One region of the Bradyrhizobium sp. HKCCYLRH3061 genome, then DNA from elsewhere that is predicted to be linked to it. Evidence: predicted binding sites of a transcription regulator. Region 1 holds the regulator's gene; the other holds the start of a gene.
What was found. Region 1 encodes PhoB, which activates phosphate uptake and scavenging genes when phosphate is short. Its sites were predicted from a motif close to TGTCATNNANCTGTCAT; they were not measured.
Positions count from the first base shown of each region.

Region 2: a site for PhoB is predicted at 2,070-2,086, ahead of phnF (phosphonate metabolism transcriptional regulator PhnF). Genes of this name have one in related genera too.

Region 1 covers NZ_JBNPUE010000001.1:512,341-518,858, reverse strand. Annotated here, with positions in the region: gene pstA (phosphate ABC transporter permease PstA) at 1-335, shown strand, start outside; gene pstB (phosphate ABC transporter ATP-binding protein PstB) at 332-1,156, shown strand; gene phoU (phosphate signaling complex protein PhoU) at 1,187-1,903, shown strand; gene phoB (phosphate regulon transcriptional regulator PhoB) at 1,920-2,627, shown strand; gene ACQR2C_RS02465 (trypsin-like serine protease) at 2,775-4,091, shown strand; gene ACQR2C_RS02460 (HoxN/HupN/NixA family nickel/cobalt transporter) at 4,260-5,357, shown strand; gene ACQR2C_RS02455 (HupU protein) at 5,381-6,397, shown strand; gene ACQR2C_RS02450 (nickel-dependent hydrogenase large subunit) at 6,394-6,518, shown strand, end outside.
Region 2 covers NZ_JBNPUE010000001.1:169,789-176,306, forward strand. Annotated here, with positions in the region: gene ACQR2C_RS00825 (carbon-phosphorus lyase complex subunit PhnI) at 1-935, opposite strand, end outside; gene phnH (phosphonate C-P lyase system protein PhnH) at 939-1,550, opposite strand; gene phnG (phosphonate C-P lyase system protein PhnG) at 1,550-2,005, opposite strand; gene phnF (phosphonate metabolism transcriptional regulator PhnF) at 2,124-2,849, shown strand; gene ACQR2C_RS00845 (phosphodiesterase) at 2,880-3,719, opposite strand; gene ACQR2C_RS00850 (ABC transporter ATP-binding protein) at 3,727-4,779, opposite strand; gene ACQR2C_RS00855 (ABC transporter permease) at 4,785-5,570, opposite strand; gene ACQR2C_RS00860 (ABC transporter permease) at 5,575-6,390, opposite strand; gene ACQR2C_RS00865 (ABC transporter substrate-binding protein) at 6,443-6,518, opposite strand, start outside.

The DNA.
Region 1 (6,518 bases):
CGGCCTCGGCGCTCGGCCTGCCGCGATCGCTGGTGATCCGGCGCATCGCCTATCGCGCGGCGCGCTCGGGCCTGATCACCGGCGTGCTGCTGGCCACCGCCCGCGTCGCCGGCGAGACCGCGCCCTTGCTGTTCACCGCGCTGTCGAACCAGTTCTGGAGCCTCAACCTCTCCAAGACGATGGCCAACCTGCCCGTCACCATCAACAACTTCGTCCAGAGCCCCTATGCCTATTGGAAGCAACTGGCCTGGAGCGGAGCCCTTCTGATCACTCTGGCCGTGCTCGCCCTGAATGTCAGTGCACGCATTCTCGGCGCCGAGAGGAACGCAAAATGACCGACCTGTCCGTATCCGTCAGCCAGCCCAATCCCGCCGCGCTGAACGGCAAGGTTTTGCCGGAAGCCCCCGCCAAGGTGACCGCGCGCAACCTGAACTTCTATTACGGCGATCACCACGCGCTGAAGAACATCAACCTGTCGCTGGGGACCAACCGCGTCACCGCGTTCATCGGCCCGTCCGGCTGCGGCAAGTCGACCCTGCTGCGCATCTTCAACCGGATGTACGATCTCTACCCGGGCCAGCGCGCCGTTGGCCAGCTCATGCTGGACAACACCAACATCCTCGATCCCAAGCTCGACCTCAACCTGCTGCGGGCCCGGGTCGGCATGGTGTTCCAGAAGCCGACGCCGTTCCCGATGACGATCTACGAGAACATCGCCTTCGGCATCCGGCTGTATGAGAAGATCTCCAAGTCGGAGATGGACGACCGGGTCGAGAAGGCACTGCGCGGCGGCGCGTTGTGGAACGAGGTCAAGGACAAGCTCAACGCTTCGGGCCTGTCGCTGTCAGGCGGCCAGCAGCAGCGGCTGTGCATTGCGCGCACCGTGGCGGTCCGGCCGGAGGTGATCCTGTTCGACGAGCCGTGCTCGGCGCTCGATCCGATCTCGACCGCCAAGGTCGAGGAGCTGATCCAGGAGCTCGCCGAAAACTATACGATCGCCATCGTGACACATAACATGCAGCAGGCGGCGCGCGTCTCCGACAAGACCGCCTTCATGTATCTCGGCGAGCTGATCGAGTTCGACGACACCAGCAAGATCTTCACCTCGCCGAGCGATCGGCGGACCCAGGATTACATCACCGGCCGGTTCGGCTGACGCCGACGACATTGACTTCAGGAGATCATCATGGCCAGTGAACATACCGCCAAGGCGTTCGACAGCGATCTGCAGGATCTCACCCGGCTGGTGTCGGAAATGGGCGGCCTCGCCGAGCGTCTGATCGTCGATTCCGTCGATGCGCTGGTGCGGCGCGACATCGCACTCGGCCAGAAGGTGGTCGCCACCGACGCCGAGGTCGACAAGCTGCAGCGCATCATCGAGGAGCGCGCCGTTCTTACCATCGCCCGGCGACAGCCGATGGCGGTCGACCTGCGCGAGATCGTCGGTGCGATGCGGGTCGCCACCGATCTGGAGCGCATCGGCGATCTCGCCAAGAACATCGGCAAGCGCGTCGCGGCGCTGGAGAGCGACTTCCATCCGCTCAAGCTGATCCGCGGGCTCGAGCACATGACCGACCTGGTGCAGTCGCAGGTCAAGACGGTGCTGGACGCCTATGCCGCGCACGATTTGCCGGCGGCGATGACGGTGTGGAAGGGCGACGAGGAGGTCGACGCCATCTGCACCTCGCTGTTCCGCGAACTCCTGACCTACATGATGGAGGATCCGCGCAACATCTCGTTCTGCATCCATCTGATGTTCTGCGCCAAGAACATCGAGCGCATCGGCGATCACGCGACCAACATCGCGGAGACCGTCTTCTATATGATCGAAGGCCAGCAGATCATGGACAAGCGCCCGAAGGGCGACATGACGAGCTTCGCATCGACGATCCCCGGCAACTGAGAGAGACGGTTCTGACATGGGCGCCCGAATTCTGGTGGTGGAGGACGAGGAGGCGCTGACGACGCTCCTGCGCTACAACCTCGAGGCCGAAGGCTACGAGGTCGAGACGGTGGCGCGCGGAGACGAGGCCGACACACGGCTGAAGGAGCGCGTTCCCGATCTCGTCGTGCTCGACTGGATGCTGCCGGGCCTGTCCGGCATCGAGCTGTGCCGCCGCCTGCGGGCGCGGTCCGAGACCCGGCAATTGCCGATCATCATGCTCACCGCGCGCGGCGAGGAGAGCGAGCGCGTGCGCGGCCTCGCGACCGGCGCCGACGACTACATCGTCAAGCCGTTCTCGGTGCCGGAGCTGCTGGCGCGCGTGAAGGGCCTGCTGCGGCGGGCGAGCCCGGAGCGGCTGGCGACCGTGCTGTCCTATGGCGACATCGAGCTCGACCGCGAGAAGCGCCGCGTGGCGCGCTCGGGACGGCCGATCGATCTCGGCCCGACCGAATACCGCCTGCTCGAGTTTTTCCTGGAGCATCCCGGCCGCGTGTTCAGCCGTGAGCAGCTGCTCGACAGCGTCTGGGGCCGCGACATCTATATCGACGAGCGCACGGTCGACGTCCATATCGGCCGCCTGCGCAAGCTGCTCAATCCGGGCCGCGAGCAGGACCCGATCCGCACCGTGCGCGGCGCCGGCTATGCGCTCGATGATCGCTTCGCCAAGAGCGAGCAGGTGTAAGGGGCGATCGGGCGTGAGGATGAAGCAGGTGTGAGGCGCGAGGGGGCCCGATTGAGGAGATCGCGGTCCGCTTTCCGCCACGCCGCCGCCGTCTTGATCGTGTCTGCTTCGTGGCCCGTCACGATGTTTCGGTCCCAGCGGACGCCCTTGATCAAGACCATCATCATATCTCTAGCCGTGCTGCTCGGCAGCGCGGCGGGCGCCGCGGCCGCCGAGCTCGAAGACGCGGTCGCCGCGGCGGGAAACGGACAGCACGCCGCGGCGATGCGCCGCCTGCTGCCGCTGGCCGCCAAGGGCGATGCGCGGGCGCAGTTCGACGTCGGCTTCATGGAGGCCTTCGGCTGGGGCCAACCGCGCAACCCCGCCGAGGCGCTGGCGTGGTATCGCAAGGCCGCCGATCAGGGCCTCGCCGTCGCCCAGCATTATCTCGGCATCGCCTATGTCAACGGCGAAGGTGTCGCGAGCAATTATGGCGAAGCCGGCCGCTGGTTCAGCCGCGCGGCAGCGCAGGGCTTCGCCCAGTCGCAATACATGCTGGGCCTGATGCTGCTCGACGGTCGCGGCGTGAAGCAGGACGTCGTGCAGGGCTACGCCTGGCTGGTGATGGCGGGTCGCAGCGGCGTGCGATCGGCCGGCCGCGACGTGCAGAGGGTCAAGCTGACCGAGCCGCAGCGCGTCCAGGCCCAGAGCGCCATTGCGGCCTGGCGGCCGAAGCCGGAATCGGCGGAGGCGGGCGTCGCCGCTCCGCGTCCGGAGCAACTGCTCGGGCTCGACCGCCACATCGGCGAGGTCGTCGATCCCACCTCGTGGCCGGCGTCGTCGATCGGCGTCGTCACCGTCGCGCAATACTCGACCGGCGGCTGGTGCACCGGCACTCTGGTCGCGCCGCGCGTCGTGCTCACCGCCGCGCATTGCGTGTTCAACGGCGTCGCGCAGGTCAGCCCCGGCAATGTCCGCTTCCTGGCCGGCATGAACAGGGGCACGCCGGCGGCATCGTCGGTCGCCGACAAGCTGATCGTGGCGCCGGACTTCGTCCCGACCCGGCACGACAGATGGTCGCTCGACCGCTCGCCCGCCGATTGGGCGCTGATCGTGCTGAAGGATGCGCTGCCGTCGAAGCCGGTCGCGGTCAAGGCGCTGACGCGCGAGGAACTGCAGGCTGCGACCAAGGCTGGCGCCATTTCCGAGATCGGCTACGGCCAGGAGCGGCGCTATTCGCCGACCGGCCAGCGCAATTGCAGCGCCGGCATGACCAGCGATGCCCGGCTGCTGACGGTGCATTGCCTCGCCAATTTCGGCTATTCGGGCTCGCCGATCCTGGCCGAGGTCGGCGGGCAGCCGACCGTTGTCGGCATCTTCTCGGCGTTCCACGAGGAGACCCGGCTGATGTTCGCCGCGCCCGCAAGCCAGTTCGAGGCCGTCGTGCGGCGCGAGATTGCGGCGCAGAGTGCCTCGGCGCGGTGAAGGGGGAGGGGACGAGAGAGGTCCCGCCGCTGGTCACGATCTGTGCGCGACTGGATAGCGGGTTGCCAAGCGAGCGGGCGATCCGGCAAGTGCAGCCGATTTTTTCCTGCAGCTTTCGCCTGCAGCGGGGCTTTACCGAACTGGCCTGGCTCTTGCTATAGTTCGAGTATGACGATTGTTCCAATTGATCATCCTCGTGCCCCGCGGCTGCTGTGGTGGCGGTCGCAGCCCGGCAGGACCGTTGCGCTCGTCGCTGGGCTGGTCGCGGCCAATGCGGTGGCCTGGGCCTGGGCATTCGCGCTCTACGCCGACCGGCCCGCCATCGTCGGCACCGCGATGCTGGCCTGGCTGCTCGGACTGCGCCATGCCGTCGATGCGGACCACATCGCGGCGATCGACAATGTGGTGCGGAAGCTCGTGCAGGACGGTCGCGCCCCGCGCGCCGCCGGCCTCTATTTTGCGCTCGGCCATTCCAGCGTCGTCGTCATCGCCACCATCGTGGTGAGCCTGGTGGCCGGCGCAGATCTGTTGAGTGAGGACAGCGCCATCCGTGCGATCGGCGGCACCATCGGCACCTCGGTCTCCGCAGGCTTCCTGCTGCTGATCGCCTTCGCGAATCTGGTGCTGTTCGTGAACCTCTGGCGCCGCCCATCCCACCCCCATTCCGACATGGATGCCGCCGGTAGCGCCGGGCGGGGCCTGCTCATTCGTCTGCTGCGGCCGGTGCTCCGCGTCGTCTCCCGCGCCTGGCACATGTACCCGCTCGGCTTCCTGTTCGGCCTGGGCTTCGACACCGCCAGCGAAATCGGGCTGCTCAGCCTGTCGGCGACCGAGGCGGCGCGCGGGGCGAGCCTGGCGCATGTGCTGGTATTCCCGGCGCTGTTCGCCGCGGCGATGGCCACCGTCGACACCGCCGACAGCGTGCTGATGGCCGGCGCCTATCGCTGGGCGCTCACGGATCCCGCGCGCAAGCGGCGCTACAATCTGGTCATCACCGGCGCCTCGGTCGCGATCGCGCTGGTGATCGGCGGCGTCGAGGCGGTCGCGCTGCTGACGCCCCGGCTTGGCTTCACCGGCGGATGGGCCGAGGTCGTCACTGCGCTGGGCGATGATCTCGCCAACCTCGGGATCGTCGCCATCGGACTGTTCGGCCTGATCTGGGCGGGCGCCGTGCTGCTTGGCCGCCGTCCGGGCGGTTCCGAGGATGCGCCGGGTGAGGAGCTTGCCAGCGTTCGCGCCGGGGCGCTAAACCCGAGAACGAAATAGGATCGAGCGCGCGGGTACGGATGATGGCCGGCTCGGACGAAATGACCAGGATGCTGTGGCTGCAGGGCGCGAGCTGCGGCGGCTGCACGATGTCGATCCTGGAAAGCGGTGCGTCCGGCTGGTTCGACGAGTTGCGCCAGTCCGGCATTGACCTGATCTGGCATCCCTCTGTCAGCGAAGAGACCGGGGACGAAGTCGTCGAACTGTTGGAGGCGATCCGCGACGGCCGCGAGCGGCTCGATCTGCTGGTGCTCGAAGGCTCGGTCGCACGCGGGCCGCATCTGAGCGGCCGCTTCAACATGCTCGCCGGCACCAACCGCTCGATCTATCACTGGCTGCTCGATCTGGCGCCGCTGGCCGACTACGTCGTCGCCGTCGGCAGCTGCGCGGCCTATGGCGGCATTCCTGCTGCCGGCATCAACCCGACCGACGCGGTCGGATTGCAGTTCGAGGGCAGTGACATCGGCGGCGCGCTCGGCGCGGGATTCCGCTCGAAACGCGGGCTGCCGGTGATCAACGTCGCAGGCTGCGCGCCGCATCCGGGCTGGATGATGGAAAGCCTGCTGGCGCTCACCTCGGGCGATCTGACGGCAGACGGCCTCGACGCAGTGGGACGTCCGACCTTCATCGCCAATCACTTGGCTCATCACGGCTGCTCACGCAATGAGTTCTACGAGTTCAAGGCGAGCGCTGAGACGATGTCGGAGCGCGGCTGCCTGATGGAGCATCTCGGTTGCCGCGCGACGCAGGCGGTCGGCGATTGCAATCAGCGCTCCTGGAATGGCGGCGGCTCCTGCACCAAGGGCGGGTACGCCTGCATCGCCTGCACCTCGCCGGGCTTCGAGAGCACGCAGAACTATCTGGAGACGGCGAAGCTCGCGGGCATTCCCGTAGGCCTTCCGACCGACATGCCGAAAGCCTGGTTCGTGGCGCTTGCCGCGCTGTCGAAATCGGCCACGCCGCGCCGCGTGCGGGTCAATGCGACGGCGGATCATGTCGTGGTGCCGCCGGGCCGGCCCAGTGACAAGCGCCGTCCATGACGCGGATCACGGTCGGGCCGTTCAATCGTGTCGAAGGCGACCTCGAGGTCAGGCTCGATATCGAGAGCGGCCGCGTCACCAGGGCGGAAGTGACGGCGCCGCTCTATCGCGGCTTCGAGCA
Region 2 (6,518 bases), 340 kb from region 1:
TCGTCCTGCGCCGGTGCAACCATGTCTTCGCCGAGCTCGCGCGCGCGCAGGGCACGGTCGACCAGGGCCATCGACATCGTCTTGCGCTCGCTCTGCCCGAAGGCGAGGCCATAACCGCGGGTGAAGCACGGCGGCTCGGTCGCCGACCCCTTGAACTGGTTCACCATCTGGCATTCGGTCAGCTCGACCGATCCGAGCGGCACCGCGAAGCCGACCTCCTCGGCCACGAACTCGACCTCGACGTCCCCGAAGCGGATTTCGCCGGCGAAGGGATGGTTGCGGCCATAGCCGCGCTGGGTCGAGTAGCCGAGCGCGAGCAGGAAACCCTCATCACCGCGTGCGAGATTCTGCAGCCGCAGATCGCGATCGGCGGGAAAGCTCAGGGGATCACGGGTGAGATCGCCGACCGGCGCGCCAACCTCGGCTTGCGGCGACGGCTCGATCAGTCCGTCCTGACCGAGAATATCGGTGACACGTGGCGTCGGCGCATTCGGCGCCTCGGCACGGGCCGGCAGCTCCGGCTCGACGCCGGCCGCCAACTGCGGATCGAGCAGCCGATGCGTATAGTCGAAGGTCGGCCCGAGCACCTGGCCGCCGGGAATGTCCTTGAAGGTCGACGAGACACGCCGCTGCACCCGCATTGCGCCGGTATCGACCGGCTCGCTCGCGCCGAAGCGCGGCAGCGTCGCGCGGAAGGCGCGCACCAGAAAGATCGCCTCGATCAGATCACCGCGCGCCTGCTTGATCGCCAGCGCCGCGAGCTCGCGATCGTACAGCGAGCCTTCGCTCATCACGCGATCGACGGCGAGCCCCAACTGCTCGGAGACCTGCGCCAGCGACAGCTCCGGCACATCGCGATCACCCCGGCGCTCATGCGCCAGCAGCCGGTGCGCGTTCTCGATGGCGCGCTCGCCACCCTTGACGGCAACATACATGCCTCACTCTCCTGCGGAAACGAGCCGGGTCGTTCGCGGGATGGCGACGATGGACGAGCCATCGACCAGCACGACGTCGACACCACGCGGAAACAGCCTCTCATTGATCGACAGCCGCTCGAACAGGTCAGTCGGCGCGACCGTCGCACGGAACGATGTCGTCCCGTCGATGCCCGGACCACGCAGCTCGAACGCCGGACCTCTGGACAAGCTCGGCACCTGCAGGACCAGCGTCGTCGAGCGATCGGGATATTCGGCACTGCCGAGCGCGAATGAAGTCAGATCGGGAAGCGTTTCCGGGTCCGCCGCGACCGCAAAGCAGGCGAGCGCCCCGTCGGCGACGATCGGCGCCCCCGTATGAAACTTGAGCCAGGCGCCGACCTCGGACGTGCCGGCGAGCGGCGCATCAAGCCAGATTGGCGTATCGTGATCGAACAGGGTCAACGCGATCGCGGCGGCACCTGGCATCAACGACGACGGCCGGCCGACATTGCCCTCGACCTGTCGCAGACTTCCCGGACGCGCCATGGCCTCCATGACGATACGGAAGGTGGATTGCGCGGACAGCACATTGTCGGCGAAGCCGGGCTGCAGATCGGAAGCGGCGGCACCCATCAGCCTTCTCCTCGCACCATCGTATAGAAATCGACACGCGTGGCCGCAGCCTGCTCCGCGCGGTGGGCCCGCGATGCACGCATCTGCGCCTGCAGCGGTGCGACCACCTGCGTCTCGATCGATCGCACATGGCTTGATGACTGGATCATCGCGTCACACAGCGCGATCAGGCGCGCCTTGTCGGCGTCACGTCCCAGCACATAGCCAAACCCGACCTCGCCGCTCTCGAGCCGCACCGCGGCGCGCGACACCGTCGCCTCGCCGACATTGAACGGCGCACCGTCGCCGCCGATCCGTCCCCGCAGCATCACCAGGCCATTCTCCGCCGGACGAAGATCGCGATACTCAGGCACCGCGAGGTCATTCAGCCTGGCGCGGATGTCCGCATGCGAGGCATGCGCCAATACCCGCATAGCCGCCCTGCGCCGGTCCTGCATCGTGGTCTCGCCGTCCATCGTCATCCCGATCTTGCCGTCTCGAAGTTGTCTATGTTAATAGACAACTTCGTAGCGAAGCGCCATGACTGTTTGATGACATGGGCGTGATTTCAGGCCGGACAGCGGAGAGCCGTGGATGAGCATGCAAGGCGCCGACTCGGGCGTGGCGCTGTGGCGGCGGGTGGCCGACGGCATCGAGCGCGACATCGCCGACGGCCGCTTCGCGGCCGGAACGCGCCTGCCCGGCGAGACCGAAATCGCCGAAACCTATCGCGTCAACCGTCATACGGTGCGTCGCGCGCTCGCGACCTTGGCGGAGCGCGGCCTCGTGCGCGCCGAGCGCGGCAGCGGCACCTATGTCGAAGCGCCTCGTCTGTCATATCCTCTGAGATCGCGCACCAGGTTCTCCGAGATCGTGGGGGCCGGCGGGCGCGAGCCGCGTGGACAGCTGATCGCAGCGTCCGAAGAGCCCGCGACGCGCGAGCTCGCGCGCGAGCTGCGATTGAAGACGGGCGCACCATTGGTGCGGATCGAGGCGCTGCGTCTCGCCGACAAGACGCCGATCTGCGTGAGCACATCCTGGCTGTCGGCCGAGCGTTTCCCCGAGGCCGGCCACATCTTCGCGTCGGTGCGCTCGATGACCGCCTTGCTCGCCCATTACGGCATTCGCGACTATCGCCGCGGCGCGACCAGAATCACGGCGGCGATCGCCGACGCGAGCGACGCCGCGCGGCTCGACCTCGCGCTTGGCCGTCCGGTGCTGGTGGTCGACAGCACCGATGTCGATGCCGACGGGACGCCGCTCGTCAGCAAGCGCTCGCGTTTCGCCGCGGAGCGCGTGACGTTCGAGGTGGAGAGCTAGACCAGACGTCCGCTACTCCCCCGTGCGCGCTCAGTCGATGAGCGAGCCGTCCTGATTGAAGAACGGATGCGGCCCGTCGAAATCGCCGATCGGCACCTGATGGGTGACGACCGTTCCGAAGCCCGGTCCTGGAAACCAGGCATGAAGGTGAAAGGCCGGCGGCTCGACCCGGAAGGATGGCGGGCGCAGCTCGGCCAGATCGAGCGCGACGGCATGGTTCGGCGCTGGACAGATCGTGCAGGGAATGCCCGCAAACCGGGTCAGCGTCGCGCGATGAACGTGACCGCATCCGATCAGTTGCACCCGCGGATGGCGCGCGAGGATCGCCGCGAGATCGTCGGCATTGCGCAGGTTCTGCCGGTCCATGTGCCAGATGCCGGTGGTGAATGGCGGGTGGTGCAGGAACAGCAGGGCCGGCCTTTCGCTGGAGGTGGACAGCCTGGCATCGAGCCATTGTAGACTCGCCTCGTCCAATTCGCCATGCGGATGGCCGGGCACGCTGGAATCGAGCAGAAGCAGATCGAGACCGGCCAGTTCCACATGCTGGTTCAGTGGCGCCGACTGCTCATGAGCAGCGCCGGGAAACGCCGCGCGCATCAGTTCGCGGGAATCGTGATTGCCTGGTACGGCGGCGAATGGAATCTCGAGGCCGGCAAGAAGATCTTTCAGATGATCGTACTCGGCCGGCGACGGCGTATCGGCGAGATCGCCCGAGATCACCACCAGATCGAGCTTCGGCGCGAACCGGTTGAGCTCCATGATGCAACGGGCCAGCGCACGCGCCGTATCGACGCGGCGGTAGGCGAGCCGGCCGGGCGCCTTGATGTGCAGGTCGGAGATCTGAGCAATGGTGACGGGGCTCTTGGTCATCGGCTGATCAACCCTTCTCCGGCAGCAGACGAATGGACCCGGGCGCAATCCGCAGGCCGATCCGCTCGCCCGCAGCGACCCTGATCGTATTCGGCGCGTCCACGGTCAGTGCGATCGAGGCGGCATCGCGGACAACGATCCGCTGCCGGTCGCCGGCAAAGCGGACGCTGTCGACGACGCCGGTCAGACTCGATGCCGCGGCGTCGACGATCGCGATCGTTTCCGGCCGAACCATCGCCACCGCCAGGTTGCGTGGACCGGGATCCGCGATCGGCTGCCGGCCTCCCGGCAGAACGAGCTGGCCGCCGTCGAGCGGCGCCTCGATGATGTTGGCCGCGCCGACGAACTCCGCGACGAAACGATCGGCCGGCGCAAAATAGACCTCTTGCGGCGTCCCGATCTGGGCGATCGCGCCCTTGCGCATCACGACGATGCGGTCGCCGAGCTCCATGGCTTCAGCCTGATCATGCGTGACGTAGATCGCCGTGATGCCGAGCGTGCGCAACAGGCCGTTGAGCTCGCCGCGCAGGCGCTCCCGCAAGGCGGCATCGAGTGCGGTGAGCGGCTCGTCGAGCAGCAGCACGCTCGGGCGGATGGCGACTGCGCGCGCCAGCGCGACGCGCTGACGCTGACCGCCCGAGAGCTGATCGATGCGCCGGTCTTCAAGACCGCCCAGATTGGTCAGCGCGACCAGCTCGGCGACGCGCGCGGCGCGCTCCGGCTTGGCCACGCGGCGGATCTTGAGCCCGTAGCCGATATTGTTCGCGACCGTCATGTTGGGGAACAGCGCGTAGGACTGGAACACCATGCCGACATTGCGCTTCTCGATCGGCTGTCGCGTCAGATCCCTGCCGTCGAACAGCACGCGCCCGCCCGCATCGGGCGTTTCGAGCCCGGCCACGATCCGCAGCAGCGTGGTCTTGCCGCAACCGGACGGCCCCAGCAGCACCAGCGTCTCGCTCTGCGCGATGTCGAGCGTGGCGCGCGCGAGCGCGCACGTCCCGTCGGCAAAGGTCTTGCCGCAATTCTCCACCTTGAGGGCGGCTCCATGCCGGGTCATCGTGCTCACCGCAGGCTTCCTCTCTCGCCGACCCATTGCATGGCCACCAGCAGCGGGATGATCATGACGAAGAAGATCAGCGTGTAGGCGGATGCGACCTCGAGCCGCATCGATGCGTAGCTGTCGGCGAGACCGACCGGCAGTGTCTTGGTCAACGGCGTATGCAACATCCAGGTCAGGTTGAACTCTCCAAGAGATAGTGTCACCACCATGAGGCTGCCCGCCAGGATGCCGGGCGCGGCGTTGGGAACGATGACGTCGATGAAGCGGCGCCATGGCGCGGCTCCGACCGATGCGGCGCCTTCGTCGAGCGATGTCACGTCGATCGTCGAGAACACCGCCATGACGGACCGCACCATGAACGGCATCGTGAAGATCACATGGCCGACGAGGATGAACAGCCACGAGCGACGGAAGCTTCCGGCCCCGCCATAGGTGAGCAACAGCGCCAGCGCGATGGCGAGCCCGGGAATCGCGAGCGGCAAGGTGATGATCTCCTCGACCAGCCGCGCCAGCCGTCCGCCGCGAACGTACAGCGCGTAGGCCGCGGGAACACCGACCACGAGCGTGACCGCCAGCGTACCCAGCGCGATCAGGATCGACGCCATGATCGTGCCCGCGTAGAGCTCCCAGACCTGGGCCACCCACTGCAAGGTCACGCCGGACTGAATGCCGCGGAAGTAGTTGACGGTCACACCCGCCACGATCGAAAGGCCGGCCGGCACGGCCAGGAAGGCAGCGACCAGCAATGTGAACAGCAGTTGAAGGATGAAGATGGCTCTGTCGCGCACGTGCCTACCCTGCCGCTGCCACGGAGCTGCCGGCGAAGGAGCGCGCCAGTGCCAGCATCAGCCAGGTCATCAGGCCAAGCCCGACCGAGAGCGCCGCCGAGGTGGCAAGGTTTCCGGCCAGCGTGAACTCCGTGTAGATCAGCATCGGCAACACGTCGATGTTCGTGGCCAAGGTGAATGCCGTTCCGAACGCGCCCATCGCCGTCGCGAACGCGATCGCGCCGGACGCGATCAGCGCCGGCGTCAAGGCCGGCAGGATCACGTCGCGCAGCACGGCCCAGGGGCCGGCGCCGAGCGAGCGCGCGGCCTCCTCCAGGCCCGGATCCAATTTCTGCGCGGCAGCCATGATCGTGAGGATCACCCGCGGAATCGAGAAATAGAGATAGCCGAGGAACAGCCCGTAGATCGAATAGGCGAATACGAGCTTGTCGCCGGTGAGCCGGGACGAGATCTCGCCGATCAGCCCCTGGCGGCCAGCCAAAAGGATGATCATGAAGCCGACCACGACGCCCGGGAACGCGAGCGGAAACGTCAGGATCGCGACCAGGAGCGCGCGGCCGGGAAACCGGTGACGCTGCAGGAACAGGCCGGCGATCGTCGCGATGACCAGGGTCGCGATCGTGGTGGCCGCCGCCAGCGCCAGCGTGTTGAGAAGTGTCGTGCGGTAGCGCGGCTCGAGGATGATCGCGAGATATTCGGCCAGACCGTGCGGTCCCTCGGCGCCGGTGACGAGCAGCCTCGCCATCGGAAGCAGGAAGAAGGCCGCGGTGACGGCTGCCAATGGCAGCAGGCAGAGCCGGACGAATGAACTGTGCGACATGTGATCAAGTGCGCCTCCGCCGGATCCTCTCCGGCGGAGGCGCGGTGCTCCTTCAGCGGACTTCGGACAGATAGCGATCGACGAAGCCCTTTTGCGCGGCTTCCATATCGCCCCAGTTCACGCTCTTG